3 regions of the Pseudarthrobacter xylosi genome follow, and region 1 is predicted to be linked to each of the others. Evidence: riboswitches for the same ligand, from Rfam matches in the RefSeq annotation. Region 1 holds a riboswitch; each other region holds the start of a gene.
The links. A riboswitch is a leader RNA that binds a small molecule or an ion and turns the genes downstream of it on or off. The one in region 1 is predicted to bind cyclic di-AMP.
Positions count from the first base shown of each region.

Region 2: it holds a riboswitch for cyclic di-AMP, as region 1 does, so the genes downstream of both, ACZY1F_RS21150 (aggregation-promoting factor C-terminal-like domain-containing protein) here and ACZY1F_RS20710 (NlpC/P60 family protein) in region 1, are expected to answer to the same signal.
Region 3: it holds a riboswitch for cyclic di-AMP, as region 1 does, so the genes downstream of both, ACZY1F_RS04320 (C40 family peptidase) here and ACZY1F_RS20710 (NlpC/P60 family protein) in region 1, are expected to answer to the same signal.

Region 1 covers NZ_JBVAYT010000016.1:718-8,514, reverse strand. The annotation lists gene ACZY1F_RS20740 (TetR/AcrR family transcriptional regulator) at 1-29, shown strand, start outside; gene ACZY1F_RS20735 (F510_1955 family glycosylhydrolase) at 133-1,020, opposite strand; gene ACZY1F_RS20730 (DUF305 domain-containing protein) at 1,103-1,732, opposite strand; gene ACZY1F_RS20725 (hypothetical protein) at 1,875-2,351, opposite strand; gene ACZY1F_RS20720 (heavy metal translocating P-type ATPase) at 2,433-4,580, opposite strand; gene ACZY1F_RS20715 (heavy-metal-associated domain-containing protein) at 4,647-4,976, opposite strand; cyclic di-AMP (ydaO/yuaA leader) riboswitch at 5,261-5,442, shown strand; gene ACZY1F_RS20710 (NlpC/P60 family protein) at 5,450-6,208, shown strand; gene ACZY1F_RS20705 (hypothetical protein) at 7,452-7,790, opposite strand.
Region 2 covers NZ_JBVAYT010000020.1:688-8,484, forward strand. The annotation lists gene ACZY1F_RS21135 (VOC family protein) at 1-91, shown strand, start outside; gene ACZY1F_RS21140 (HAD-IA family hydrolase) at 107-823, shown strand; gene ACZY1F_RS21145 (DUF1905 domain-containing protein) at 804-1,247, opposite strand; gene ACZY1F_RS21150 (aggregation-promoting factor C-terminal-like domain-containing protein) at 1,318-2,070, opposite strand; cyclic di-AMP (ydaO/yuaA leader) riboswitch at 2,076-2,228, opposite strand; gene ACZY1F_RS21155 (sensor histidine kinase) at 2,329-3,882, opposite strand; gene ACZY1F_RS21160 (response regulator transcription factor) at 3,890-4,630, opposite strand; gene ACZY1F_RS21165 (winged helix-turn-helix domain-containing protein) at 5,237-6,103, shown strand; gene ACZY1F_RS21170 (SixA phosphatase family protein) at 6,357-6,884, shown strand; gene ACZY1F_RS21175 (LysR family transcriptional regulator) at 6,862-7,788, opposite strand.
Region 3 covers NZ_JBVAYT010000002.1:52,825-60,621, reverse strand. The annotation lists gene mobA (molybdenum cofactor guanylyltransferase) at 1-255, opposite strand, end outside; gene ACZY1F_RS04330 (HNH endonuclease) at 351-851, opposite strand; gene ACZY1F_RS04325 (NlpC/P60 family protein) at 1,087-1,839, opposite strand; gene ACZY1F_RS04320 (C40 family peptidase) at 1,973-2,644, opposite strand; cyclic di-AMP (ydaO/yuaA leader) riboswitch at 2,715-2,877, opposite strand; gene ACZY1F_RS04315 (M23 family metallopeptidase) at 3,026-3,850, opposite strand; cyclic di-AMP (ydaO/yuaA leader) riboswitch at 3,854-4,088, opposite strand; gene ACZY1F_RS04310 (iron-dependent transcriptional repressor DtxR) at 4,228-4,923, opposite strand; gene serC (phosphoserine transaminase) at 5,199-6,329, shown strand; gene ACZY1F_RS04300 (MFS transporter) at 6,414-7,748, opposite strand; gene ACZY1F_RS04295 (DUF3027 domain-containing protein) at 7,793-7,797, opposite strand, start outside.

The sequences.
Region 1 (7,797 bases):
TGGTGACCATGGCCGGATTGCGGCGATAGCCTCGCGGTCTTGGGGACGGGGCGGGATCCTAGGGGAACCCGCCCCGCAGCGCAGCCGGAGTGTCAGCCGAGTGAGGTGAGGAGTTCGTTCGGTGTCCGTCAGTTAGACGGCGTCGGCGGGCCGGAACGTCGCCCCGCCGTCAGTGGAAACAACCAACCCGGTAGGGGTTGCAGCCCACAACCAGGGTTTGCCTGCCGCCCCTTCTACAGCGGCTACCGCCTGGACCTGTCCGTCGATCCGGCCGACGCGGGACCATGTAGTTCCGGCATCTGCTGAATAGTGGACCGAACCGTCCGGTTCAATACCGAAGGTTTCGGTGCTGCTGTCAAATGTCACGAACTGGACAATGGGGGCCGTGGTGTTCAGTTGCCAAGTTTTCCCGCCGTCGGTGGAGCGCTGAAGCCCGTCCTTAGTGGTGGCCAGAACGGTGTCACCTTCCGGGGTGCCAGCCAGGACGGCGGGAACGAACCCGGCGGTGGCCGCTGACCAGGATTTCCCGTCGGGACTGGTCCAAAGCGCCCCGTCGTAGGCGACTATTCCAGACTTGACTGCCGTGAGGGCATGGAAGTCCGATACGCGCTGGCGTGAAAGCTGCTCCCACGTCTTACCGCCGTCCGCAGATTTGATCAGGCCCATGGGGTTGGGCAGATTCGAGCCGGGGCCAGGGTGCCCGGAGGCGTAAAAGACGTCCTGGTCAGCGGCGGCGGTGAAGCCCATCAGGTCGTTGGTGTCCCCGATTTTGGTGGCCGGGGATTTGGTGACGTCGAAGAGACCGTCATGGGTGGCCAGTAAGACCTGGTCGGTTTCGCGGTTCACGCTCAGGCCGTGAACGTGTGAACTGGGAAGACCGGAGGCGGCAGTGGAAGGTGCGGTGCCGGCGTTCGGAGTGTTGGTTGATGAGTTGGGGCTGCAGGCGGACAAGGTGAATAAGAGGGTTGCTGCGGCGATGGCGGCTGCGGGCCGGGGACGGGTCAAAGAGTGCAGGGGCACGGAAAAACTCCAATGGTGGACCGGAAATGTTTGTGGGGAGGCGCCGGCCCCGGGGGAGGGGCCGGCGCTGCTGGTGTGCTGGCTAGAGGGTGGCTAGCAGGTCTTTCATTTCCTGGATTTCGGTTTCCTGTGAGCTGACGATGTCTTTACTGAGCTGGACCGCTTCGGCGTTCTTTCCGTCGGTGGTTTCGGTCTTGGCCATCATGACGGCGCCTTGGTGGTGGGCGATCATCTGGGTGAGGAAGAGCTTGGCCGCTTCGGTGCCCTGTGCGGACTCGAGTTTGGCCATGTCGTCCTCGCCCATCATCCCGGACATGCTGTGGCCCGAAGGCATATTAGTGGGCATCATCGTGGGCTGGCCCCAGCTTTCAAGCCAGCCGGTCATCTTCTCGATCTCTGGTCCCTGGGCCGCTTTGATCTTGGTGGCCAGATCTGTCACAGCGGCCGGGAGGCCTTCTTTTTTGAGCATGGTGTCACTCATGGTCACGGCCTGGGCGTGGTGCGGGATCATCATCTGCGCGAACATGGTGTCCGCGTCGTTGAACTGAGCCGAAGCAGGAGGGGCTGAGCTTGATGCCATGCCGGAGCTGCCGTGGTTCATGCCGGGCATGCTGCTTCCGTCCGAACTTCCGGTTCCTGAACCGGCGGAGCATCCGGCGAGGGCGATTGCTGCGGCGACGGCGGCAGTGGAAATGGTCAGGGTCTTTTTCATTTAAATCAGGGTCCTCAAAGTATCAGCGGCGCCTGGGCGCCTTGGTGGTGCGTGTAGTGTGGGCCGCCCCCGGAGGGCGGCCTGTTTCGTTGCGTGCCCATGCTGCGACTGTGCGCAGGATACGGGGCGCAGCAGTGCTCGTTTACGTGCGGCTGATACTGAGGTCACCGGGTGAGGGGCCGTCCGGTGAGAAGGAATAGTTCGTGCCCGCTGCAGTCGCGCGGCCGAGGTCAGGCACCGAGTAGGCGGCTGCTCCCGACAAGGAGGCCGCGAGGGAGGTATTCCCTGGCGCCAGCACGCAGGAAGCGTCCATGGCCGACATCTTGGGGCAGCCTCCGGAAGTGGAGCAAGAGGAAGGCGAGTCATTTACCGGTTCGGCGGCTATGGCCGCGTCCGGCGACAGTTCAGTCCCGTGGCTGGCGTGGCCGGGCGGGGTGCTGTGCGTCTGGCCCATGACCGTGTCCGCAGTTGCGCCGGGCATGTTGTGGGCGCCAGCCATGTTGTGGGCCCCGGTCATGATGTGCATGCCGAAGATTCCGGCGATGATGGCCAGGGTCATGGTCAGAAGGCCTGCACGGAGGAGGAAAGCGGTGACGGGGCCGCGGGATACTGCGGTCACAACTTTTCCTCCTTTCCGTGCCGGCTTGGTGGTCTTAAGGCTACCGGCTGTGGGCTTTAGGGCCGGTCAGCGCCATAGGGTTCAACGTACTTGGGAGGGGTTCAGTTTCATCCTCCGCAGCAGTTGGGCGTTCAGGGCCACCACAATCGTGGATATCGACATCAGCACCGCCCCGGCGGCTGGGGACAGAACTACCCCGGCGAACGCCAGGACGCCGGCGGCCAGGGGGACGGCGAGGACGTTGTAGCCGGTGGCCCAGATGAGGTTTTGCCACATCTTGCGGTAGCTGGCGCGGGACAGGTCCACCATGGACAGGACGGCGCGTGGATCGTTTCCGGCCAGTACTACACCTGCCGATTCCATGGCGACGTCGGTGCCGGCGCCGATGGCGATGCCCACCTCTGCGCGGGCCAGTGCCGGGGAGTCGTTCACCCCGTCGCCGACCATGGCGACCTTCATCCCACGGGCCTGGAGTTCGGCGACCTTCTTGTCCTTGTCTGCCGGAAGTACTTCAGCGAAGACCTCATCGATCTTCAGGTCTTCAGCGACTGCCTGGGCGACCTGGCGGGCGTCGCCGGTGATCATGGCCACCTTGACGCCCCGGTTCTGCAATGCTGCCACCGCTTGGCGGGATTCGGGCCGGATGCTGTCTTCGAGGCTGACCGCTCCCAGAACCTGATCCCCGTCGATGACGTGCAGCACCGCGGCTCCCCGGCCCATCCAGGTCTCGGTGGATTGCGCCAACGCGTCGGGTTCGGTGAGGCCGAGTTCGCGCAGCAGCGCCGGGCCGCCGACATGGACGGTGCGGCCATCGACGGTGGCGCGGACACCCCGTCCCGTCAGTGAACTGAAGTCCGTTGCTTGCGGGAACCTCAGGTTCCGCTCCCGCGCTGCCCGGACGATGGCCCGGGCTACGGGATGCTCACTGTCGGACTCCACCGCGGCCGCGAGGGCCAGCACCGCATCAGCTTCCTCACCGGGCACCGTCGCGATGTCCTTCAGATCAGGCTCACCAGTAGTCAACGTGCCGGTCTTGTCGAACAGGACCACGTCGATGGTGCGCATGCGTTCCAAGGCCATCCGGTTCTTGATCAGCACCCCTGCCCGGGCTGCCTGCTCGGTGGAGATGGCGATGACCAGCGGAATGGCCAGCCCCAGCGCGTGCGGGCAGGCGATGACCAATACCGTGACGGTGCGGGTGACAGCCTCCGGGACGCTGCCGAGCAGCGACCAGACGATGAAAGTGATGACGCCGGCGCCAGCGGCGAAGTAGAACAGGAAGGCCGCCGCCCGGTCGGCCAGGGCCTGTGCTTTAGAGGAGGACGCCTGGGCTTCGGCGACCAGCCGCTGGATCCCTGCCAGCGCCGTGTTCTCACCGACGGCGGTGACCTGGACCCGGACGCTGCTATCGGTGGCGACGGTCCCGGCCACAACAGTGTCACCGGGGCTGCGGAGAACGGTTTTGGATTCGCCGGTGATCATCGACTCGTCGAACTCGGCCTGGCCGTCCACGACCGTTCCGTCCGCTGGCATCCTGGCGCCGGGGCGGACCAGGACGTTGTCGCCTTCGCGGAGGGCAGAGACCGGAACAGTTTCCGTGCCGGCGTCGGTGATGCGTTCAGCCTCGTCGGGAAGGAGCGCGGCGAGAGCATCCAGAGCGCCCTGGGCAGAGCCGAGGGCCCGCATTTCGATCCAGTGGCCCAGCAGCATGATCGCTACCAGCAGTGCCAGTTCCCACCAGAAATCCAGGTCGAGCCCGCCGATGCCCAGGGTGGTGACCCAGGACGCGGCGGACGCGACGGTGATGGCCATCGCGATCAGCAGCATCATCCCCGGCTGCCGGTTCTTTAGTTCCTGCCATCCGCCCTTGAGGAACGGCTGGCCGCCGTACAGGAAGATGACGGTGCCCAGGACGGGCGGGATCCAGGTCGAGCCGGGGAACATCGGGGCCATGTAGCCGAGGATGTGCCCGACCATGGGGCTGAAGTAGACGACGGGGACGGACAGGGCCAGGGTCAGCCAGAACCTGTTTTTGAACATAGCGGTGCTGTGCCCGGCGTGCTGTCCGTGGCTGTGAACCGCATGGTCATCCTGCCCGCTGTGGACCTCGTGGTGGCTGTGTGGGTGTTCGGTGACTGTGGTGACCGACGCAGGGGAAGTGTTGTTTTGTTCGGGCGGGGGCGTGGGTTCGCTTGGATGTCCACCGTGATGCTGGGTGTGATCTTCCATGGGTTTTCTTTCGAGAGGAGATTGCGCTTTTTCCGGGCAGTGGCTGCCAGGGGAGGCGTGAAGAGGTCAGTGGCTGGTTAGGGCGTAGCCGGCGGAGGTGACAGCCTCACGCACAGCGGCACTATCGGCCTTACCTCCGACGATAAGACGGGAACGGCCGCCGGGAACGAGATCAACAGAGGCGGGTTCCACACCGTCAAGGGCGGAGACGGCCTTCTCAACAGTCTGGACGCAATGCCCGCAGGTCAAGCCTTCAACAGCGAACTCGACGCCGCTGGCGCCGGCGGCCGTGGCGGGTGCGGAGGAGGCTTCGGTTGAGCAGCAGCTGCAACCCGCGGCGGAGGAGGCGAGGGGCAGTTCGGTCCGGTTTTCAGTTCCACACATGTCAGTTTCCATTCTGGGACGATGGATCAAGGGGCGCTGGGGTTGAACGGCTGTGAAGGCGGCGCCAATCGCGCCTGCCGGGACATACCACTTCACTGACAACACTCCAAAATATACCCCCAGGGGGTATCAGTGTCAAGGGTGGCGGCCCGCTTCGCGGAACATCACCCCCACTGCAATTGCTCACGCACGGCGAAGGAAAGCGAAACACCGTTATGCAAATGTGACATCGACTTGGGTTTTCCCGTAGGGTCGGGCGCGTGCCGGTTATCCGAATGCGGCACTCCTGAGCTGATTGCCTAACTCTGCCGCCGCCTCGGGATCCGTTCGCAAATTCGTCCGGCAGAGACGGGGAAACCAATTGTGGCCTGCTTCGAGCAGGCCTTGGGGTGAAGCCGCACCTCCAGCTTGCGCTGGAACTGCGGCCGGGTGTCTCCCATCCGAATCCGACAGCTAACCTCGCAGGCAGTGGGAGAGGCCCTTTCATGCCCATTCGCAAAGCTCACGGCCGCCGCTGCGCGGTCCCCGTCCAAACCAGTGCTCTTGCGGTCCTGTCCAAATCCGTCGCTGACAATGCTGGCGGTGTGGGCCGCCAGGCCGCCGTCATCGCAGCAGCTTCCGGCCTCGTCCTGACCAGCGGCATTGCCGCGCAGGCAGCGGACGCCCCGGCCCAGCGCGATGCGGAGTCGACCTCAAACCTTGAACTCGCCAGCCAGGCACAGGCCCCGCTTAGCGCAGATTCCACGGTCCAGATTTCCTTCGAGCGTCCTGCCGTTGAGACCACGCCGGCGCCTGTCGTGGAAGCACCCAAACCTGTGGCCGTTGAGGCCGCCCCGGCAGCCGTCGCGAAGGCTGCTGCGCCGGCCAAGGCTCAAATCACAGTCACCCCCGCTGCTGCCGCGCCGGTGGTCGCCCCGGCAACAGGTGGAGTCAACGCCGCGATGGTTTCCTCCGCCTACGCCCAGATCGGCATGATCCAGGACTGCACACGATTGGTGGAAAACGCCCTGGGTGCTGCCGGTATCCCCGTTGGGGACCTCGGTCCGATGCAGTTCATGAACTACGGCACCGTTGTCACCGATCCCCAGCCCGGTGACATGGTGATGCAACCTGGCCACGTAGGAATTTACGTCGGCAACGGTCAAGTGCTTAGCTCCGGGCTGAACGGCAAGAACGAAACCGCAGTCCACCCCCTGACATGGATGACATCCAAGGGCGCCGTCACCTTCGTGCGCGCAGGCTAGTCGGACCACTGAAGGCCGGCGATTCAATGCCTGGGGGCAATGAATCACCGGCCTTTTGAATGCCTGGCAAGCTCTGTCGCTCTGCCTGGCTCAACCCGACGCGGTGGCGGGCTTGGCCCTGACATGCTGGTGGTGGGCCTACCACCTAGTGCAGGTCACTGTTTTTCCGTCCACCGTTCGTGGGCGGACTGGCGACTGATGCCGACGGCGCGGCCGATATCAGCCCACGAAGCCCTAGCCGTCACTGACCAGAGGGTGTTTTCACGCCTCAATGGTGAAGGAGGCGGACGGAGAGTGGCGGATGGCTGGACAGTCCTTTGGCTGGGTGGGACAAGACATGAACGCAGCGAATCCAAGGATCCGGCGGGCGACTACCATGCCCTCCGCTGGATGGCCTCATAGTCGCCTCTTGGCGTGGTCATGTCCGTGTCTGCCGAACAGGTCATGAGATGGGTGCACGTAGCGTCACTGCAAGATGGCCTACTTTGTTGGGTGGGCCTCCCGGCGAGTACATGCTTCGCCCTGGCAGACGGCGTCACACACAAGTTAGGACGGGGCGAACCCGTCCGGATTCCTAGCGCACGGAGGAACCGCGCTCCAAAAGTGGGTAGCGCGGTTGGCGTTCGGCGTGTGCAGAAGAGTCATTTCGGGGGTGTGCACAATGTGCACACTATTGCCGTCGGACTGGGTCGTACAGGGGTCGGATCGGGCCGGATTCCGCATGTTTCCGTGAGTTCCCAGTGTTTGCAGGGGCTGGAATGCAGTTCGAGTCCCACCTCGGGCACGACGTTTTCCCTCGTCAGAGGCGATTTTGCTTTGGCGTGTTGACAAAGCTTGTGGTCGCGTCGCTCTGACGGCTGGTGTGCGGGCTGTGGCCTGGTCGCCGCGGGGCCTGTTCAGGTGTGTGGGCTGACGGGTTCAAGACCCTGGCTGGTGGGCCTTCCGCCTGCTGCGAGCTTTGGCTATGCGGTTTCCTCGTTCCGGTTCTGTCGGGTTGGCCCTGGTTGGCCTACACCTCTTCATGGTTCTGGGCTGCGGGTACGACATGACGTAGCCGCTTTAGCTGGACGTCCCTCTTGGAAAGCTGCTTCTGGACGTTTGATCGGCAGTAGGTACCGTGTTTGTCCGGCCAAAAAGGGTGTTGACACTGTCAACACCCAAGTCATATGTATTCGTCTGCCCGTGGCGACTAGCTTTTGGGTCTGGCGCATGCCTTCATTGGCAGCGTCACAGGCTCGTTCAGCTATGGTTGGTGTCTGCGCCCGGCCAGAGCGGGGGAGGGGCGGCCTGAGAGCGTGGGGCTGATGCGTTCTGTGCTGGTGAACCAGGAGAGCAGCTGCGGATCGATGGCGCCGATGACAGTTCGCATGTTGACCAGTTGGGCTCGGACGTTGCTGTTGATGATGGGCTCCAGGTGGGCGACCCGGTTCCGGAGGTGGTAGACGCCCTCAACGGCCCGTTCGAGTTCGCGTGGTGTTCTGCGCAGGTGCGGAAATGCTTTGTGGAGTGCTTCGTCCCAGAGGCGTTGTTTGCCGGCATCGTGGCGCCCAGGCAGGATGAAGCGCCAGGTTCCCAGGGACATCGCGGCA
Region 2 (7,797 bases), on a different contig from region 1:
CGGCAACAAATGGGCGGTGCAGTACATCCCGGGCCGTGACGCCTTAGCCTCTGACTCACAGGCCCGTGACGTCTTAGCCGGTGGCGCCTAAGGCAAAATAGGCAGCATGAACATCCCGACACAAGCCGCCACCCCGACACAAGCCGCCACACGGACGCCTGCAGCCACACGATCGCTGACCTGCCGTGCCGTCCTTTTCGATATGGACGGCACCTTGGTGGACTCCACGGCAGTGGTCGAAGAGGTATGGGGAGAATTCGCTGCCCGGTACGGCCTGGACATCGCCGAGATCCTGCGCACTTCGCACGGCATCCAGGCTGCGGATACCGTCCGACGCTTCGCGCCGGCCGGAGCCGACGTTGTGGCGCTCACTGCCGAACTCGGTGCCATGGAACGGGTGCGGACTGCCGGTATTGTCGCGTTGCCGGGGGCTGCCGAGCTGCTTCGCAGCCTCCCGGCCGAGGCAGTGGCGCTGGTGACCTCAGCGGACAGGACCCTCGCGGACATCCGCATGGACGCCGCGGGACTCGCCATGCCAGCCAAGGCCGTGACGGCGGAACTGGTCACGCAGGGCAAACCGGACCCGGAAGGGTATCTGAAGGCAGCCGGACTGCTGGGCGTGCAGCCGGAGGACGCCGTGGTGTTCGAGGATGCACCCGCCGGAATTGCGGCAGGGGTTGCCGCGGGGATCCGCACGGTGGCCGTGGGTCCCAATACGGGCGTATTGCCGGCAGGAGTGCTCCACATCCCGGACTACCGTGGAGTGACTGTCTCCGTGGAACGGAACGCCGGGGGACGGCCGATCATTTCTTTCCGGCTTTGAGGTCGGCGACCATCTTCGTGATCCGCCTGGCCCGGGTTTCGTCCGACTTGGCATCTCCGATTGGCTCCACGTACCGGCGCTGCGTGCTGTAGTTCAGCGTGGCGTAAAAAGCCTGCGCTTCGGGTTCGGCAGCCAGGGCTGCGGCCAGATCGTCGGGGACCTCGATGATGCGCGGCTGGGTGTCCAGTTCCACGTCCACCTCGATGGTGTCGCCGGCGGCAACTCCGGTGAATTCCCGGTTGGCGGTGCTCACCCCGATCAGGTTCTGTCCGCCCATGACCGCAATGCTGCTCCGGTAGCTCTTGCCGTTGATGGTCACCACCACCGGCGGACGCTTGCCCGCGCCGAGAGCCGAGATGACCTCCTCGGGAACTTCGATTCCCGCCTTGTTGCCGCTGCCCAGGATGGTGGTGGTGATTTTCATGGCCCAAGTATGGCAGCCCTGGCGCCGGGAATCAGGCGCAGGGGAGTCCGGGTAAGGCGGAGTCGGCCTCCTAGTACCAGTTGTGCGACAGGTGGAAGTTCAGCGCGCCGCACGGTGACTGGTAGCGCTCCTGGATGTAGTTCAAGCCCCAGTTGATCTGCGTGCGGTAGTTGGTGAGGTAGTCCCCGCCGGAGCTGGCCATCTTCTCAGCGGGCAATGACTGGACGATTCCGTATGCGCCGCTGCTGGCATTGGTGGCCGTGGTGGTCCATTCGGATTCCTTGGTCCACAGCGTCTGCAGGCACTGCATCTGGTCAGCGGACCAGCCGTAGGTCGCCAGCTGCCCGGCGGCGTAGGCCTGGGCTCCTGCGGGATCGTTGACGGCCACAACGGGAGCGGGTACAGGTTCGGGAGCCGGTGCCGGCGCCGGTGCAGCCTCCGGAGCGACCTCCGGGGCGGGGGCCTGCGCAGGCGCCGGTTCGGCAGCCTGGGGCGCGACGTTGATCTCGGCCGGCGCAGCCTCTGGGGTGGCCGGAGCCTGAATCTCGGCTGCTTGGATGCTCAGCTTCGACTGGGCGCTGGCGTCTTCGGCGGCCTGGTCCACGCTGGCCGCAAGTGAAGCGGACTCGGAAGCGTGTGCCGCGGCGGTGACTCCGACCAGCAGGGCGCACGCCGTCGCCAATGCCGCGGCGCGCTGGCCCACGGAGGGAATCCGGGCCGCCTTGGACAGTGGGGACATAGCTGCACCGATACGGGTCTGCTTGCGGTGGCTGGCGGACTTTGTATCGCCCTGCGGGCGTGTTTCTACCTTGAATTCAGACATGATGGATCGCCTCTCACACCTGCGGAGTTAGCTGTCGGGTTCGGATGAGGGCATCCGGCCACACGGCACAATCACGTGTTGGCTTAACCCCAAAGGGCACTTGGTGCCCGGGACGGTGGGTCCCCCGCCTCTGCCTCTGAAGACGGAATCCGGGAAGTGGCAGAGCTTGGCGTCATCCGGATATGCGGCCCAAACGGGATCCGCACTTGTTCGACGCTACAGGAGCTGGACGCTTAAGTCACATTTTGGTAACAGGAATCACGAAGACGGTGTGTCGCCTTGCTGCGCTCGGGCTTCGGTTAGGTGCACCATGGCGCCAGCAGGAAAAAGTAAGGTGAACTCTGTCCGCCCGGCCCGCGAGGCCACTGCCACGCTCCCGCCGTGGGCCTCCATGATGGACTGGACAATGGACAGGCCCAGGCCGCTGGTGCCCTCCGATGCCCCGGCGCCCACGGCCGGTGCCGTTCCCTTGCGGGCCGCGTCTGCGCGGGCAAACCGGGAGAAAACGTGGTCCACGAACTCCGCAGGGATGCCGCCGCCGTCGTCCGTTACGGTCACTGCAGAGCCCCCATCTGCAGACTTCGTGACAGCGGTGACCACGGTGGTCCCGGGCGGCGTGTGTTTGCGCGCGTTGGAGAGCAGGTTGACCAGCACCTGACGCAGTTGGGAGGCATCACCGTTGACGGCAAGCGGTTCGTCGGGCAGTTCAAGGCGCCAGCGGTGGTCCGGGGCTATGACTTTCTCGTCACTGACGGTTTCGATCACGAGTTGGGTGAGATCAACTTCGCTGAGCTTAAGGGGCTGTCCCTCATCGAGCCGGGCCAGTAGCAGCAGATCCTCCACCAGGGTGGTCATACGTTCGGACTGGCTCTGGACGCGGGCCAGGGACTTCCGCCCGTCCGGCGTGAAGTCCTCGGTCATCCGCATCAGCTCCGTATACCCGCGGATGGCGGTCAGCGGGGTGCGCAGTTCATGGGAAGCGTCGGCAACGAACTGCCGCACCTTGGTCTCGCTCCGCTGCCGCGCCTCGAGGGCACTGGCCACGTTGTCCAGCATCAGGTTGAGGGCGTGTCCTACGCTGCCCACTTCGGTTCCGGGGTTGGAGTTCGACGGCGGGACGCGCACCGCGAGTGCCACCTCGCCGGCATCCAGCGGGAGCCGGGCCACCCGGGTTGCCACCTCGGAAAGCTGCTCCAACGGTTTCATGGTGCGCCGGATGAGCACGGTTCCTGCCAGCCCGATCAGCGCCAGGCCGCCAAGGGAAACGAATACAAACGTCCATACCAGCGATGCCAGGGTGCTTTCCTTGGCGGCCAGCGGAAGGCCCGTGACGAGGACATCGCCGTAGCCGGTTTCCACGGCCACAATCCGGTAATCCCCGTTGGACAGCGAGCGGTTCGCAGGGACGCCGTTCCGCGCCAGTGCCAGCAGGGTCTGCTTGTCTGCGGCGTCGAGGGGCAGGCGTGTGATGCCCGAGTCCAGGAAGCCGCCACTGTTGATCTGGCCGTTCAGGATCCGCGCATTCAGCGTTCCTACGCTCTGCCCGCGGGAATCAAGCGGGTCCGGCCTGCCGTTGAATCCTCCCAAGGGCTGGCGGCCCGGATCGTTCGAGCGCTTGGCGGCCTGGCTCAGCTGGTCATCCAGCTGGCCGGTGAGGAAGGAGTCCATGGAGGCATAGCTGAACAGTCCCACGGCGCCGCAGATGGCCACCAGGAGGGCCATGGCCAACAGGATCAGGCGCGTACGCAGATGCCAGGTATCCGGTTTCAGCCAGCTCCGGGCTGGTGCTGGGGTTGCTCGCGGCGAGGACATGGAGCAGCTACTCGGCCGGCTTGATGACGTAGCCGGCGCCCCGCACGGTATGGATCATGGGCGGGTGCACGGCATCCACTTTCTTGCGCAGGTAGGAGATGTAGAGCTCCACAATGTTGGCCTGGCCGCCGAAGTCGTAGTTCCAGACGCGGTCCAGGATCTGGGCCTTGCTGATCACCCGTTTGGGGTTCTCCATAAGGTACCGGAGCAGCTCGAACTGGGTGGCCGTTAGCTGAAGGTCGTCGCCCGCGCGGGTCACTTCGCGGGTGTCGATGTTGAGGACAAGATCGCCCACCACCAGTTCCGCTGTGTCCATCGCGGCAACGCCGGAGCGCTGGACCAGGCGGTGCAGGCGCAGCAGGACCTCCTCCATGCTGAACGGCTTGGTCACGTAATCGTCCCCGCCGGCCGCGAGGCCCAGGATCCTGTCCTGAACGGCGTCCTTGGCAGTCAGGAACAGCGCAGGTACCTCCGGCGCGAAGGCGCGGATCCTGCCCAGCAGCTCAACGCCGTCGAACCCTGGCAGCATCACGTCCAGCACCAGGACGTCCGGGCGGAACTCCTTGGCGAGCTTGACGGCCTCCGGGCCATCCGAAGCGACGGCAACGGACCAGCCGGCCATGCGCAGCCCCATGCTCATAAGTTCGGAAAGGCTGGGTTCGTCGTCTACCACCAGGGCGCGGATGGGGGAGCCGTCCGGGTGGGCCAGCTGCGGAAGGTTGTTGGTCATGGAATGCGAAGTGGCCATGGGACAACTCTCCGATCATTCGGTTAGCCCGCGCTATGGGGTTCCTGTGCGCACGCTGTGAATGCCAGCCTAGCGAGCTGGGTGGGCGGGCGGGATGCCGAGCTTGCGCCGGGCCGCCGTCTTTTCCGTTGGACAGGTGGCCAAAGGCCACAAGCAATTTCGGCGAGTCATGGCACGGTGAATCTAATGGGCTTAACGCCACGAATAAGCGAAGATTATTCGTTGATCAGGGCCCTATGAACACCCTCAGCGGACAACAACTTACGATTTGTCGTCATTTCCGAATGGTGATCTATCACACAAATCCGCATTCTGTCTCACTATGCGGAACAACGCACCCATTGTTACTTGCAAGTTCTTATTGTTACGTTGCACACTTTGAATTGTGAACAAGAACTCAACAGCACCTGCAGCCGCAGAATATTGGCCCAGCACATCCGCTGCTGCCGACATGCGCTGTTGTCGAATGCACGCCTGACCTTCAGACCCCACGGAGTTCCTAGGCATTCGCCCCCAGCCCAGCGTAGGGCGCCCTCCCCAGATCTCATTGCGGGGAAATCAGCATTCGAGCCGCGATGACGGCCATTCACATTGAGGTAAGCATTCATGTCAGTTGCATCCGGATACGTCCACATCTCCGTCCGTAACGCAGGCAAGGCGGGCCAGGCTTCCGGTCTCCGCCAAGGCTTCGGCGCTCGACCGGCATTCGCCCCGGCAGCCCCAGGCGCCAGCTTTCCCGCCCCCGGCTACGCGCCCCAGGGCTACAACCCCAACTCCTACGGCCAGCTCCGTGCTGTCCAGCCTGCCGAAGCCGCGCCGCTCACCGCGCCCACCCCGGTTATCGCGGGGCCAAACGCCGTGCGGCCCGTCGCCAACGACACCGTAGCCCGTGGATTTGTCCTCTACATGGGCATCGACGAGGAAACCGCAGCGGCCGCCGGAACCTCCATTGCCAAGCTTGCCCAGGAAATCCGCGCTTACGCTCAGTCACTCGTGACCGGTGCCGAAAGCTACGCTGCGGTGGCCGTGGCCCCGGCCGGCACCCCCGGTTCCGCGCTCGACGTCGTCCGTTCCACCTTTGGTGACCCCACCGTGAACGCACAGAAGCGCACGGAGACTGCCCGGCTGCAGCAGCCCCAGGATCCGCGCCCGTCCGGTGTCCTGATCGACCTTGCCCGCCGCGAAGTCCACCTTGACGGCGAATCCCTGAACCTGACCTTCAAGGAATTCGAACTCCTGAACTACCTGGTCGAAAACGGTACCCGCACCGTGGGCCGCGATGAGCTGCTCGAGGGCCTGTGGCGCAACGCCGAGGAAGTCCCCAACGAGCGCACCATCGACGTCCACATCCGCCGCCTCCGCTCGAAGCTGGGCCGCCTCGCCAACACCGTCCGCACCGTCCGCGGCCAGGGCTACCGCTTCTACGAGCACCCCGAAGTTATTGTCTGGGCTGCTCCGGAATACTCGATCTAGTCCTTCAGCGACGCACCAAAGCGGCCGTACCCCTGAGGTGCGGTCGCTTTAGCTTTCACGGGACGCCATCCCCGCAGACGAACCCACGAGCCGGGCGCCTCAAGCGGAAGTTGCTGGAAAGGACGCTGCAGCGCAGCGGGATATCCCGAAAGCGCCGTTGTTGCGTGAGGTACGAGCGCAGGCGCAGAGGGATCGTCGCGCGAAAGCGGAAGCGGCCGCCCTGGCTGAAGGTTACGGGCGCTAGGCTTGGGGGATGAGCGACCACCACATCAAACGCCTGGTGATCATGCGGCATGCCAAGGCCGACTGGCCCGGCGGTGTGGCGGATCATGAGCGGCCGCTGGAGGAGCGGGGGCACCGCGAGGCGCCCCTGGCCGGCAAGTGGCTGGTCAAGCACGGCATCCTCCCGGACTTCATCCTGTGTTCCAGTGCGCTGCGCACCCGCCAGACCTGCACCTGGGTGTGCTCCGAGCTGGGGGATAAGGCCCCGACGCCGAAGCTTGAGGACGGCCTCTACGCCGCCTCTGCACTGCGGATGCTCGCCGTGGTCAACCACGTGCCTGACACCGTCACCACCCTGATGCTCATCTCACACATGCCTGGCGTCCAGGACCTCGCCATGCACCTTGCCTCACGCGACTCGAACCACGACGCCTACATGGACGCCGCCACGCGCTACCCCACCAGCGCACTCACGGTGCTGGAAACGGAAAAACCCTGGGCCGAGCTGGACGGGCAGGATGCCAGGCTGACCAAGTTCAAGGTCCCGCGAGCCCACTGACCCCGCGCGTTCCGGCGACCTCGCGCAGCAGCCCGGCGACGTGCTGGATACCGGGGCTGGCCGCCATGGTCCGGCGGTACACGATGCCCACCTGCCTGACCTGCGTGGGGTTGATCACGGGCAGGCACACGACGTCTTCAGGCAGTGCGGGCCGGCCGAGGCGGGGGACCAGCGCCACAACGACTCCCTGCTCCACCAGGGCGATGTGGGTAGCGAAGTCAGGATCGTAGACCCTGATGTCCGGCACCCGGCCTAGATCGGCGAAGATCCGCAGCAGCGCCTCGTTGCAGATGGCGCCGTGCGGCGTGCTGATCCACCGTTCGTCCACGAGGTCGGCCGGTTCCACCTGGCTGCGCCCGGCCAGCGGATGGTCGCGGTGCACCAGGACGTCAGCAACGTCCTCGCACAGCCAGTCGAGCGTCATGTGCTCCGGTATGACCAGCGGGACGGAGTTCCAGTTGTGGACCACACCGAGGTCCGCCTCCCCGTTGGCCACCCGCGCCACGGCTTCCCGAGGGTCCTCGGCCAGCACGCTGATGTCCAGGTCCGCTTCCGAAGAAGCCAGCCGTCCCAGCACTGGCCCCAGGAGGCCACGGCACGCGGTGGAAAAGGAAACAACCTTGAGGTGCCCGGTAGGTTTGGCCGGATCCGCCAACAAGGTGGATTCCAGTTCCTCGAGCTCCGACATGATGCGCCGGCCGTAGGCTGCCAGGGTGAGCCCCCGCTCAGTCAGCAGCACCCCGCGGCCGCGGCGCTCCAGGACGGGGAACCCGGTCTGCTTTTCCAGCTTCTTGATCTGTTGGGAGACGGCAGACGGGCTGAAGCCCATCACCTCCGATGCCGCTATAACCGAACCGTGTTGTTCGATTGCCGCCAGCGCCCGGAGCGAACCGATCTCAATCATGAAGCAAAC
Region 3 (7,797 bases), on a different contig from region 1:
AATGGCAGCCGCGGGGCCGCTGAACGGAGGGTCCTCGCGGCAGCGCAGAAACCCGGCCGGGACCTCCCCGCCAGGCACTTCCGGGATATCCGGCCCGACCACTACGGCGGCTCCGGCACCCCCGGCAGCGGCCACCGAGCGGCGCAACAGGGAGTCGCCGTCGTACGTCAGGCTCTGTTTGGGCACGCCACCGAGCCGCGACGAACGGCCGCCGGCGAGGATGACGGCATCGAATTCGAGGGGGTCAGCGTCCACCCACCCAGCTTAACCGTGCAGGCCGGAATACTGCTCGGGGCTGCAATACTGCTCGGGGCCGGGATGCTGCGCGGGGCTGAAGCAGCGGCGCGAAATCAGGCAGCCCGTTCCGGCAGCAGGAATGGATCCCAGGCCGGCGTTGGCTTCTCAAGTTCCTTGATCTGCCAGATGGTGCCGTGCGGCGGTTCCGGGACAAACCTGAGCTTCCAGCCCATTTCAGCCGGGGTGTGATCGCCCTTGCTGTTGTTGCAGCGGAGGCACGCGGCCACCAGGTTTTCCCAGGAGTCGGCGCCGCCACGTGATTTGGGCTGGACATGGTCGATTGTGTGGGCCCCTTTGCCGCAATAAGCGCAGCGGTGGCCGTCCCGCCGCAGGACGCCGCGGCGGCTGACAGCGGTGCTCTGGTTGTATCTGGGGCGGATGTAGCGGTTCAGGAGTATCACGGACGGGCGGCCCATAATCTCCTGGGGCCCCACCACAGGGTCATCGCCTTCGGCAATAACGCTGGCCTTGCCCGTGAGCACAAGCACCAGCGCCCGGCGGAAGGTGACTACCGCCAGCGGTTCATATCCAGCATTCAGAACGAGAGTGCGCATGCACGTACCTCTTTGTGGCCGCACCCGTCAGGGGCACGAGGGCCGGCTGCCCCCGGCATATCCGGGCTATGGATCGACACCACAAGAGTAAACAAAGAATCCCGGGATCAACTAATCCGGAAGTATCCGGGATCCCGTGTCGGGCCTGGCCGCCCGTCCGGATTTGTGCGACAGCCCGCAGACAGCAAAGGACCCCCGCCGTGAGGCGGGGGTCCTTTGAACACTCAAGCAGCTGCTAGGACACGCGGATGAAAACCGGTCCTGAACCAACATTGGCGCTGAATACAACGGTCTGGTTGCCGTTGTAACCGCCGTGGACTGCCTGGCCGTTGCCCGCGTACACGGCAATGTGGGCCATGCCCGCGCCGCCGTCTGCGTAGTAGATCAGGTCGCCGGGCTGGGCCTCGGCGGCGCTCACGGTCTTACCCAGGGACAGGTAGCCGGCGGGCCAGCCGTGGTAGTTGATGCCCACGGCGGCCAGGGCGTTGGTCACCAGCATGGTGCAGTCCTGGCTGACGCCGAGCTGCGCGTACGCAGCGGACAGGATGGCAGCACCCTTGCCGCTGGCAGCGACGGGAGCCGAGGGAGCGGCAGGGGTTGCCGACGCTACCTTGATAGTGGCCGCGGCCTTGGCCGGAGCTGGAGCCGGAGCTTCAACAACCGGCTCGGGAGCCTCAACCGGAGCCGGAGTGGTGGTCACGGCCGGCTTCTCGTAGGAGATGGCAATGGTGGAAGCAGCGGAAATAATGGCCGGGGCCGAAACCTCAACCTCAAGGTTCGAAGCGGAAGCACCTTCGTGCTGCACTCCGGTGTCTGCCGCGTTCGCAGCGATACCACTGGTCAGGACAAGGCCGGAAGCGGCAGCGATAACCGCGGCCTGACGGCCCATGCCGCCGGCGTTGTCGCCGACAGCCTTGGCAATGACAGCCAGCGAGTTGGTCTTGGCGACCTCGGCGCGGTGCCGTGCAACAGTTGCACGTGTAGTCATTAATTTCTCTCTTTCGTTTTCCTCAGGACCGCGTGGGCAGCACGAGGGCTTTGGACGCGCCGGCATCTTGGGGGTACGCCGGCACGCCCCGAACGGGGATTTAGCGAAAAGTTTCCAGCGAAGTGCGGTTCTTCTACTTCATGGTGTAGAAGGATCCGCCGCCTGTGGAGGCCACGGAGTGCAGCAGCGTGCCCTGTGACGGGTTAAGTGCGCTGATCATCATGCCGTTGCCGACGTAAATGCCAACGTGGGCGCCGCCATTCTGCATGACCAGGTCACCGGGAGCCGGTGTGGCGGTGGGCCGCATGGCTGTCCAGGCATTGGTGCGGGGAATGCTGATGCCGGCCTGGGCGTAGACCCACTGCGTAAAGCCTGAGCAGTCCCAGCCATTGGGAGTGGTGCCGCCCCAAACGTAGGGGTGGCCGATACCGGTGTAGGCAAGTGCTGCCAGACCCGAAGCGGCAGCGGAGGAGACAGTGTCAGCGAGCTTGGAGGCCGCGGCCTCGGTTGCGGCAGCACCCTGAGCCCCGGTTTCGGAGGCCGTGGACTGCGCACGAACCGTCTCAACCTTCGGTGCCGGCGTGGTCTTGATCACGGGGCGCTCGAAGGAAACGGTAGCCGTGGGCGCCGCAGTTACGGCGAGTGCCGTCTGCGCGGAACCGGACTCGGTAGAGGCGGAAACGCCGGCGGTGGTATCCGCGGCGTTGGCCGGAAGCCCCATGCTCAGGATCAGACCTGATGCAGCTGCGATAACGGCAGCCTGGCGACCTACGGTCCCGGCATTAGCACTGACTGCCTTGGACACGGAGTCCAAGGGGTTGGTGCGAACCGGTTGTGCGCGGTGGCGCGCAGAATTATGGCGTGAAGACACGAAGGTAGCCTCTCCCAATGCCTACGAGGTGAGCTGTCGGATTCGGATGGGAGTCACCCGGCCACGCTGCTTCACAGTGGAAGCTTTGCGACTTAACCCCAAGGCCTTCAGAATCGAAGACCAAAATTGGTTCCCCCGCCCCTGCCAGACGATGTCATGCGAACGGACCTTGAGCGGTGGCAGAGCTAGGCAATCCACTCAAGAACGTCAACTTCGGAAAAGTTGACGCGCTTTAGACGTTACAGGAGTTCCTGGCCAATGTCACATTCAGGTCACGGCACGTCGCTGCGATCCGAGAGTTTGCCATCATTTGAGTCAGAGCCAGCCGGTGGGGTCGACGACTTCGCCGTTGATCTGGACCTCGAAGTGGAGGTGGCAGCCCGTGGACGCGCCCGTGGTGCCACTGAGGGCAATTACGTCGCCGCGGCTGACCGTCTGGCCTACCTTGACGCTGGCGGACGAGAGGTGGTTGTACGTGGTTTCAAGGCCGTTGCCATGATCCACCACCACGCGGTTGCCGCCACCATACTGGTGCCAGCCGACGAAGGTCACGGTGCCGCTGGCAGCGGCCATGACGGAGGTTCCGCACTGTGCCACGTAATCCTGGCCACGGTGGAAGTCGCCGGTGCCGCCGGTGATGGGGCTGACCCGGAATCCGAAGGGTGAGGCCGTAACCAGCTGGGCCAGCGGCGAGCCCAGGCTTCCGGCCGAGGCGGCGCGGGTAATGGATCCCGCGGACTGGGCGCTCAGCAGCTGCTTCAGCTTGCCGTCGGGATCACCCTGGGTAACCACTGATGAGCGGCTGAAGTCAATTTGGGCGGCGGCTTCGGCGGTAACTTCGGGCTGCGGGGCGGCGGAAACGGACGACGCCGGCTGGCCGGGCGCCGGGGTGGCCATCACGGGGCCGGTCACGGGAACCGTCACCGTGAGAGCCAGGCCTGTTGCTGCCAAGGCGATGCCGGCCTTCTGGCCGAGGCCACTGGCAGCGGCGAAATCCGTCATCTGCCGGAAGGGTCCCCGGCGGCGGCGTGCTTCCCGCTGTGGGTCGCGGGGCCTTTCCGCGGTGAAATCCTCGGCCACTCTGGGCGCCGAAGCGGGACCCGCCGCGCGACGGCGGCCCCTGGAGTATTGCGTGGTCAAGAATGTTCCTCTCTGGGTAGCCTGCGAAGTTAGCTGTCGGATTCGGGTCAGAGAGTTCAAAGACCCGGTCCGCCGTGACAAGCACTTGGCGCAGAGATATCCCGTGAGGATCCTTCGCTGGAAGAGGCTTGCTGCTGACGGACTTCACCCCAAGGCAGTCTCGCGACTGCCGGTTGTGGTTCCCCCGCCTCTGCCAGTTGGTGACTCGTGCACCTGATCCGCTGGCAGAGCTCGGCTTCGGATCAGGTAACGCTTTTGTATCGACGCTGAGTTTCAACTATAGGTGATTAAGTTGGACAGTAACAATTCCGTTATCTTTGCGGAACGAGTCGTCATTGCGCTATCCCGCGGCCCCACGCGGGGGGACCGCCGTCCCGTCAGCGGACGGAAACGAAGACGTGCGATGCCACTTCCGGGGGCAGCTCGAGCGCCCCTTCTATGCCCGGAACCCGCACGGAGATGTACTCCCCCACGCGTTCCAGGGACACCGAGGCACCTGGCCTGATTCCGCCCTCGTCCAGCTGGACCAGCAGCTCAGGTTCCACCTGGATGGGCTCGGCCAACCGGCTGACCGTCACGTTCGACGCCGGCCCGTAGCCCTGCATCGCATCCAGGAGATTAATCACAGCGGCGTCAGGCAGCGCGGACGCCGGCCCGCCCAGTGCGGCCAGCCCGGGGATGGGGTTGCCGTAGGGCGACTCGGTGGGGTGGTTGAGCAATTCGTAGATGCGCTGCTCAACGCGTTCACTCATCACGTGCTCCCAGCGGCACGCTTCATCGTGGACGTAGGCCCAGTCCAGGCCAATCACATCCGCAAGGAGCCGTTCGGCCAGCCTGTGCTTGCGCATCACTTCCGTGGCGCGTTTCCGCCCGGCTTCGGTCAGCTCCAGATGGCGGTCTCCGGAGACCACTACCAGTCCGTCGCGCTCCATCCGGCCGATGGTTTGGGACACCGTGGGGCCGGAATGCCGCAGCCGTTCGGCGATGCGTGCGCGAAGAGCAACGATGTTCTCTTCTTCAAGCTCCAAAATGGTCCGAAGATACATCTCCGTAGTATCGATCAGATCCGTCATCCAGCTCAGCTCCTCGAGCGCAGTACCTTGCGTTGTCCCACCGTATCGCGTCCCGCTCAGCGGCGAGGTCCGCTAAAAAGCTTAGCCTATTTTGAATTTGTCTGGATAATCACGGGCAGGAAGAAACGGTCTCATTGGCCGGACTATGACGGCGCCAGTTCCCGCCCAATCAAGGGTTCAGGCAGAATAAAGGAGGTCCTTATCCAGTCACTGCCGACTACCGGCCACCCCACCGTCCGGACGTGAGCGACGTCCATGCCGAAATTGGAGCCCCCGTGAGCGAAACCAGCATCACTATTCCTGCCGACCTCCTGCCAAAGGATGGACGGTTCGGCGCAGGCCCGTCCAAGGTCCGGCCGGAGCAGCTCGAGGCGCTCTCAGCGGCGTCCAAGACCATCCTGGGGACCTCCCACCGTCAGGCTCCCGTCAAGAACCTCGTAGGCTCCGTCCGCGAAGGCCTCAGCCAGTTCTTCCGCGCCCCCGAAGGCTACGAAGTGGTCCTCGGCGTCGGCGGCTCCACGGCTTTCTGGGACGTCGCCAGCTTCGGCCTGGTGGAGAAGAAGGCCCAGCACCTGTCCTTCGGCGAGTTCGGCTCCAAGTTCGCCTCAGCCACCAACAAGGCCCCGTTCCTGGACGCCTCCTCCATCATCAAGTCCGAGCCCGGCACCCGCCCGGTATCGGCCGCCGAGGCAGGCGTGGATGTCTACGCCTGGCCGCAGAACGAAACCTCCACCGGCGTCGCGGCTCCGGTCAAGCGCGTTGCGGGCGCCGACGCCGATTCCCTGGTCCTGGTGGACGCCACCTCAGCAGCCGGCGGCCTGGACGTGGACGTCTCCGAGGCCGATGTCTACTATTTCGCCCCGCAGAAGAACTTCGCGTCCGACGGCGGGCTGTGGCTGGGCCTCTTCTCCCCCGCCGCGCTGGAACGCGCCGCGAGGATCAAGGCCAGCGGCCGCTGGATCCCGGACTTCCTGGATCTCCAGACCGCCATCGACAACTCCAAACTGAACCAGACCTACAACACGCCGTCGCTCTCCACCCTGGTGACCCTCGACGCGCAGGTGCATTGGCTGAACTCCAACGGCGGCCTGGACTTCGCGTCCGCCCGCACCGCTGACTCCGCTGGCCGGATCTACGCCTGGGCGGAGGCCTCCGAGTACGCCACCCCGTTTGTGGCCAAGGCGGAGGACCGTTCCAACGTCATCGCCACCATCGACTTCGACGACTCGATCGACGCCGCCGCGATCGCCAAGGTGCTGCGCGCCAACGGAATCGTGGACACCGAGCCGTACCGGAAGCTGGGCCGCAACCAGCTCCGGATCGCCACGTTTGTGGCCATCGAGCCGGCCGACGTCTCCGCACTGCTGGCAAGCATCGAATTCGTGGTGGGCGAACTGCGCAAGTAGCTTTACCGCGCGAACGTACACTTGGGGCCCAAGAACCGGGGCCCCAAGTGTACGTTCGCGCTGTTTTGTGGTGACGTGAGCGTGTCAGCGTCCGACGGCGTCGTCCGGGTTTTCATCCCGGGCGGCGCCGTCTGCGTTGTCCCCCGGTTGTTGGACGCCCAGATGCGACACGACGCCGAAGTACCTCAGGCCGCGGGCGCGCCGGTTGAAGGTGAGCCGGAGCTGCTGGGCGCGGATGATCCAGATCATTCCGATCACGGCGGCGATGATCCCGGAGGCGGCCGCCACCGAAAGCGACCACCGGGGGCCGGCGACGTTGGCCACCCATCCCACCAACGGCGCGCCGATGGGGGTACCGCCCATAAAGATGGCCATGTACAGGGCCATGACCCTGCCCCGCATGACGGGATCGGTGGTGGTCTGGACGTAGCCGTTGGCGCTGGTCATCATAGTGATCGCGAACAGTCCCACCGGCACCAGCGCGACGCCGAACCAGAAGTAGTTCGGGGCAAGCGCGGCCAGCCCCGCCGTCACGCCAAAGGCAGCCGCCGCGCCGAAGATCATCCGCAGGCGGGGTTTGCCGCGGCCGGCGGAGAGGAGCGCGCCCGCCACGGAACCGATGGCCATGATGGAGTTCATGAGCCCGAAGGCGCTGGCGTCCAGCCCGAATTCCGTGCCCACCATCGCGGCGATGAACAGCACGAAGTTAAGCCCGAGTGTGCCCACAATGAACACGGCGACGAGGACCACCAGAATGTCCGGCCGGAACCGGACGTAGCGCAGCCCTTCCCTGATGCGGCCCTTGCCCGGGGCCGCCCGGGGAAGCTGCCGTAAGGACGCCGTCGGGATCTTCCACAGGCTCAGGAGCATGGCCAGGAACGTGGCCGTATTGATCAGGAAAACCCAGCCGGGGCCCACAGCCACCGTCAGGATCCCTGCCACAGCGGGCCCGATCATGCGGGCCACGTTGAAGGAGGCGCTGTTCAGGGCTACGGCGTTGGGCAGGTAGTCGTCCCGCACGAGTTCAGAAACGAAGGTCTGGCGGACCGGGGCGTCGAGCGCGGAGACCATGCCCAGCAGCAGGGCAAAGCCATAGACGTGCCACAGCTGGCCGGCGCCGAGCACCACCAGGATGCCCAGGCCGGTGCTGAGGAGGGCCATCATTGACTGCGTCATGATCAGCAGCTGCCGGCGGCTGTACCGGTCAGCGACCAATCCGGCAACGGGCGCCAGGAAAAGCTGTGGCCCCAACTGCAGTGCCATGGTGATGCCCATGGCTCCGGCGTCGTGATCGGTGAGGTGGTCAAACACCAGCCAGTCCTGGGCCGTCCGCTGCATCCAGGTTCCGATGTTGGAAACCAGCGCGCCGATGAACCAGATCCGGTAGTTGAGGATGTGCAGGGATTTGAAGGTGGACATCAGTGCCGGCCTTCTTGGTTCTCAACCCCGCGCATTTTCAACTGCTAGT